2 regions of the Paenibacillus sp. FSL M7-0896 genome follow, and region 1 is predicted to be linked to the other one. Evidence: a T-box and tRNA genes for the amino acid it is inferred to sense, from the RefSeq annotation. Region 1 holds a T-box; the other holds one or more tRNA genes.
The links. A T-box is a leader RNA that pairs with one kind of tRNA and senses whether it is charged. The one in region 1 lies ahead of lysS (lysine--tRNA ligase), so its partner is inferred to be a tRNA-Lys.

Region 1 (3,419 bases):
GCTCAACGTAGGTCTCATCTCCACTGCCTTTGGCTTTCTCCAGGGCACGGTCAATAATCGCCTTCGGTACATTGTAGGTCTTGGCACGCTCCAGAACGACCTTCAGTGCCCGGTTGGATTCCGGATCAGGCTCGCCCTTCTTCGCCGCCACATAGATTTCTACCCCGAACTTGGCGTAGACCTTACTTGTATTCGCATCCTTGGACGCTTTCTTTTCCTTAATATTATTCCATTTACGACCCATATCGTTACCGCTCGCTTTCCAACATTTGATTAAAAACAGTCTTGTATATTATACCTCTGTTCGATCGATCCCGTAAAGGGCCGTCCACACTCCTTCACAAATCCAGCAGATTCAACATCTGCTCTGTGCCGGCTGCCTGGATTAGCCAAGGCAGACGCGGCCCCTCCTCTGCACCAAGCACCAGCTGATAGATGATGGTGAACAGTCTTTTTTGTTGGATGCGCATCGTCTTTTTGTCTTCATGATGGCAAATGGCGTAGATTTCGGTCATCAGCTGCGTCTCGTCCAGCTCCCTGCTCCGCAGCAGACTGCACAAGCTCCGCAGCCATCTCAGTTCCACTCCAGTAAGGGAGTGATAATATGCATAGTTGGGCGAAGCTTGGATCGTCACCAGCTTGTGCGGCATCCAGTTCCTGATCCAGTACTCCGCACGGTCCGCCACCCTCTGAAGCCGGAGTTCATCAATCTCCACATTATTTATGTTGAACATCTCCCGGAGCTTGTCCCTGTCGAAGTTAATTAAGGGAAGCAGACTGGCTACCTGGCCGAAGCTAACGTTGCTTCCAGCACTCACCGGGGAGTCGCTTCGCAGAGACAGCTCCAGCGCACCTGCAAGATCGCCCGTTAGCGTGCCTGCTCGTGCTCCCGCAGCATACCGCTCGAACTCCGCATAGTTGCGCAGCACATCCTCATCCAGCCCGATATGAAAGGCGGCATTCGGCTGGTATTTGGCGAACAGGAACAGAATGTTCTCCGGGGCGTAGACTCGGAGCAGATCATCTGGAGTGTAATTGTGCCCGGAGGAGCTAGACATTTTAGCGAAGCTACCTTTGATGCTGATGAATTCATATGGCTCATACACCGGCGGCGGATACCCGAAGATCTGCTCTGCGATTACTGCAGCCACATTATAGCTTCCTGTCTCTGACGAATGGTCCCGGCCGCCCGGCTCGAACACGACCTGTTCCTGCTGCCAGCGCATCGGCCAGTCGATTTTCCAGTGCAGCTTGATGTTGTCCGCCTGCGGAATATGTACGGTATCGCAATGACCACAGCCGCAGCGGTAAGCCACGGTCTCCGCCGTGTCGTTGTAATCCAGAATGGTAGTCGAGTCTTTGCCGCATTGCCCGCAATAGAGATGGATGGGATAGAATGCCGCCCGCTCATCCGCCGAACTCTCACCTGTCTTGAACGACATCAGGATATCGTATATCTCACCCCGTCGGCGCAGAGCGTGCAGGATCTGCGGATGATAACGGCCTGACTGGTATTCCCGGCTCTGATAAATGAACTCCGGCTCAATCTCAAATACCTGGAGCGCCTGCTCGAATTCCGACTCGAAATGTGCCGCATACGAAGCATGACAGCCATACGGACAAGGCACCTGCGAATAAGGCAGCCCAATATAATGAGCGAAGCCGGGATCTATATGGGCTGGAACTTTACGGAACCGGTCGAAGTCATCCCACGAGAAAATAAACCGCACCTCCTTCCCCGCCCGCCGCAGCGCCTTCGCCACAAATGCAGTCGTCACCACCTCGCGGAAATTCCCGATATGAATGGACCCGGACGGACTGATCCCAGATGCACATACATACGTCTGCCGCTGCGGATGCTCCGCGATTAACCGGTTTGCCATTTTTTCTGCCCAATGCATAATGAATCACCTCTACTGATAGTATGAATCTTACTTGGAGCCTGCTTGACTGCGCTCGGAGCTGCCCGCCTGTGAACGCAAAAAAGCTCCCGCCCTCAAGATCAATATCTTGAGGACGAGAGCTTGGATAAGCTTCGTGGTACCACCTCTGTTCACGGACAAGTTGCCTGATCCGCCTCTTCGGGTACGGCCATGACGCTTATACCCTATCTCTGTAACGGGAGAACCCGGCATACTATCCTTGGACACTTGTGCCCAATTCCCTATGCAGCTCGGAGACTTTTTTCAGATCAGGCGCTTCGCTGCTCCCTTTCACCACTCTGGAGCTCTCTGTGAACGCTGCCGCCTGCTTACTCTTCTCTTCATCGCTTGTTGCTGTAAGTTGTTATGTGCAATAATACTGCGGGAGGGAGAATGTGTCAATTACTAAATTTAAAATAACCTATAATAGCTGTCAGGGATTTCGCTTGAGCATCTGGAACCAAAGACAGAACTCCAGAAAATTCATCACTCTAAGCCCATGCCATACTTTTATTCGCTATTTTTGATAAAATCATAAGGAATACATGGCAAGCTCAGTTTTGTTAGTAACTTCTGCATTAGATGGGTCTCGTCTCTTCTTATCTGTGTCCTGAACAAAAAAGGAGGATTATTTATGAAAAAAAATCTATTCTTCACCTTCATTAGCTTTTTATTTCTTATTGCTTGTTCTTCTCAACAAAAATATTCTAACGTGAATGAAGCCATAATGTCCCTTGAAAAAAACATTACACAAATTGAATCACCTGACGACTACATTCTTGACGGTATTAAACCTGTTAGCTATAAACTGAGTAATGAGGAAATTATAAAAGTTTACGCTTTCGGATCGGAGGAGGAACGAAAAAGTGGAATAAAGCATTTTGAAGAAAGTATTCAGCTTCTTAGTTCCCACGCACCAATTGTCTACCAATCTGGAAAATATTTAGTTCTGTATTACCCTCTCGTCGATTCAAAAACTCGAACACCCAAGCTAAACGAAACAGAGTTTGGAGTAAAAATAGAAAAAGCTCTCAACAGTATGTAAAGGAATAGCAAAAAAATTGAAGTTTAGGGCTATGCGACTAATAGAATCGAATGTCCCGGCTCCTATGGCCCAATCGATCAGCTCTCTTTGGAGGAGGGTTATTTGTAGTTAGATGCATGCCTTATAACATTCTATTGATCTACAACTGCAAGCACACAGAACACAAGCCATCCGCAGCAAACAAATGGAATAACGTATCTTATTTCCCTCGTTTCTAATAGTTTCAGGTAAACAAGTGGAAAAACAGCAACTACTGGATCGGGATATACCACTATGGCGGAATATGCGAGAATTTAAGTGTTGTTTATCCAACTGCTGCCCCGGCACAGCCATACATATCATCAGCAAGTGGAGAAAATCCATCTATCCTCCGCCCTTAGCCTGGCGATCCCCGCAAAAAGGAGGATCGCCCCCCCGGCAATCCTCCCCACTAACCTACACCCAAACCTCAT
Region 2 (3,419 bases), 1.2 Mb from region 1:
AATGCTCCAGAATGTGAAACACTCCCGTGCTGTCCGCAGGCGGAGTCCGGAACGTGACACTGAATACCTTATTGTCATCCTGATTCTGTACATAGAGCAGCCGTGCGCCGCTCTGCTGATGCTCCAGCGTGTATACGGAGGATTCGATTTCCCGTATGTACTCCTTGCGTATAACTTCAAACCCGGAATAGACCTCACCTGCTATTAAGCTGCTCATAACTTTTCCCTCCTTGGTTCAGGGCTGCCCTGATTCCATGAGCTTATCATATCCGGGGTTTCGGGTTCCACTATGAGCTGCATAGAGGCTTGTTCATTACTATAACCTCCTGATCAAATATGTTAAAATATGCGGATAGCTTATCTTAGCAGCAATTGAATTGTACAGCAAAGGATGGATCATGATGGAGCTCACGATGAATTGGATTACACTCAGGGTACGCAATTTGGAGGCTTCCCTTGATTTCTATCACCGGATTCTAGGGCTTCCTGTGGAGCGCAGATTCGAGAGCAGAGGGAAGCAGATCGTCATGCTGGGGATAGAGGGGCAGCCGAAGCTGGAACTCATAGAGGGCAGTGACCCGCCGCTGAAGCCGGAGTGCGGAGTCTCTGTAGGCTTCGAGGTCGCATCGCTGGACAAGGCTATGGCCGAACTTGCTAAGGAAGGAATCCCGGTAGCCCGCGGCCCTATCGCGCCGAATCCCAGCCTGCGCTTCTTCTATATTCTGGACCCAGACGGCTTCGAAGTGCAGCTTGCGGAGCATATGTAACGGCGTTCGGATGGGCTTGCTATCCACGGACTAGCACTAGTGTACCTGATTTGCTGATTTAGCCTGCGATTGAGCCGAATGAGATGCAATAGTGCTCCTCATTTGGCCCACGCGCCTGCATGCCAGCACAATGTATGCTGTTTTCCACATACATTTGAGCCATGCGCCTGCATGTGAACACAATGTATGCTGTTTTCCACATACATTTGAGCCATGCGCCTGCATGTGAACACAATGTATGCTGTTTTCCACATACATTTGGCCTATATACCGCTGTACCAGCCGTTTGTACTCGGTTTTTAGCATAGCATTCAGCCTTTTACCGATGAAATTAGTTACACTCCTGCTCTCCCGGCGACCCTTCAGCCCCATTCAGCAACCAAGTCACTCTAGGAATCATTCAAAGAGCTCTTTTCCACAAATGTAGACTCACCTTGTCCACAACAGGAGGAATTATAATTTCCTGTACAGCAAAAAAACGGCATTTCTGCCGTTTCTTAAGGGATGGACTCTCAGGGGCTCGAACCCTGGACAAATAGATTAAGAGTCTACTGCTCTACCAACTGAGCTAAGAGTCCGTATGGTGTCTATGTATGATTCTTCTAGACGATGATCTCTAAGCTGACTGCGTCCGCTCAAAAGTACTTTCATAGTATACTTTTTTGAACGGGCGCTGTCAACTGTTTTATTAAAAGTTTCTCACACTTGGCTATGAACAGCTGTCTACACGCGATTCTTCCGCATCATCACCACATACACGGGGAGTCCGGCAAGCGTGATGCCAATCCCAATAAGCGAGCGCAGCGGATCACTGATGATCGTGCTGGCCAGAATATAGAGCCCCCCTGCTACGCCAAGGATCGGGGTGAACGGATAGAGTGGCACGCGATAGCGGCCTTGTACAGGCGGCAGCTTCCTGCGCAGGAGGAACACGCCGAACACGCCCATCGTGAAGAAGATCCACAGGACAAACACCAGCAGATCGGTCAGCGTATTGAAGGTCCCGGAGAAGATATAGATCACGGCCAGTATACTCTGAAAAACAAGCGCATTCGCCGGTGTCTGGAACTTCGGATGAATGCTGCTCAGCACCCGGGAGAACGGAAGCTGTCCCCGCTCCCCCATCGCCTGCGGCACCCGTGCTGCGGTCATGAGATAACCGTTCAGCGCACCCAGCACAGAGACAATAATGCCTGCCGTAATAAAGGCTCCGCCGCCGCTACCGAACAGCGCCTCTGCTGCATCGGCACCCGGAGTCGGGGACGACACGATCTGGTCATAGGGCAGCGCCTGGAACACCGCAATATTGAACAATACATACACGGCGATGACAAAAATAACACCGATCGAAATGACTTTGGGCAGCGTCCTGGCCGGGTCTTTGATCTCTCCCGCCATATTGGTTACGCTGATCCAGCCGTCATAAGCCCAGAGTGTGCCGAGCACCGCAGCCCCGAAGCCTGCACCCGCAGCCGCTGTACCGATGCCTCCGAAGCCGGGAGCCAGATCCGAGAACAGCCCGACGCCCACAATGCCCGCCACCGGAATCAGCTTTCCAACCGTAGCCACCGTCTGAATAATCCCGCCGAACTTCGTCGCTATAACATTCATCAACAGAATGAAGCCCAGAATACCCACGGCAAGCAGCTTCTGCTGCCATGCATTCAACGGCAGAAAGTAACCGGAATAGGTAGCAAAGGCAATGGCCAGCGCCGCCACAGAAGCCGGATAGGAGATCACCGCCTGCACCCAGCCGAGCAGATAACCGAATACTCCGCCGTACAATTCACTTAAATAAGTATATAGGCCTCCCGACTTCGGAATGGCAGCCGCGATCTCCGCCACACTCAGCGCCGAAGCCAGGGTAATGATCCCTCCAACACCCCAGGCCAGAATACTCATCCATGGGCTACCCGCATTATTCAATACAATTCCGGGCTTCAAAAAAATCCCCGATCCAATAATCATCCCGACCACCAGGGCCAGGGCTTGCATGAACGTAATACTTTTGGTTAACGGCTTTGTTGTCATGATGTGATTCATTGTCCTTCCGTTCTGTGAAATATTTATCATGCTTTTATTTCTCTATTTGTCCTGTTCACCCCTCTTTTTGAGCCGGAGAAATTGGTTATAAACCAAACTCCCCATTGTAACTAACACTATATGGAAGATATACTGAAGCCTGGGCGTATTTCCCTGGGCATAGCTGGTTCGCTCAGCGCCACAACCTTCGAGGAGGCATATACCTTTATGCTGTACACTCCAGGCATTACCGACTGCTCACCGGCAGAGGTGAATTATGACGCTACAAGAATCGGGGTATTGCATACCCACTTCCAGCAACTGATCGATGACAAAAAGATTCAAGCCGCCTCATATTGTATATCCAGATACGGCAAGACGTTCATGCACGGCGCCATCGGCCCCCTCTCCTACCGCAAAGAGCGGACGGAGCCGTTGTTGCCGACTACCGTTCATAGAATTGCTTCAATCACCAAAGCCATTACCTCCGTGGCCATAGCCAAGCTTGTGGAGGATGGCGTGCTCCGGCTGGACCTTCCCGTCGGCACTTTTCTGAAACCGTTTAACGTGGAGCCTTTTGCCAAAATCGATATCTACAGCCTGCTGACCCATACCTCCGGCCTGTTCCCC

Region 2: it encodes a tRNA-Lys, which carries the amino acid that the T-box ahead of lysS (lysine--tRNA ligase) is inferred to sense. The anticodon was not compared.

Annotation. Positions count from the first base shown of each region.
Region 1 is NZ_CP150250.1:3,244,748-3,248,166, reverse strand. It holds gene MKY12_RS13795 (YebC/PmpR family DNA-binding transcriptional regulator) at 1-244, opposite strand, end outside; gene lysS (lysine--tRNA ligase) at 339-1,901, opposite strand; T-box leader at 2,010-2,276, opposite strand; gene MKY12_RS13785 (hypothetical protein) at 2,557-2,967, shown strand; gene MKY12_RS13780 (5-methyltetrahydropteroyltriglutamate--homocysteine S-methyltransferase) at 3,403-3,419, opposite strand, start outside.
Region 2 is NZ_CP150250.1:2,072,721-2,076,139, reverse strand. It holds gene MKY12_RS08750 (insulinase family protein) at 1-217, opposite strand, end outside; gene MKY12_RS08745 (VOC family protein) at 414-767, shown strand; tRNA gene MKY12_RS08740 (tRNA-Lys) at 1,273-1,345, opposite strand; gene MKY12_RS08735 (amino acid permease) at 1,491-2,798, opposite strand; gene MKY12_RS08730 (serine hydrolase domain-containing protein) at 2,931-3,419, shown strand, end outside.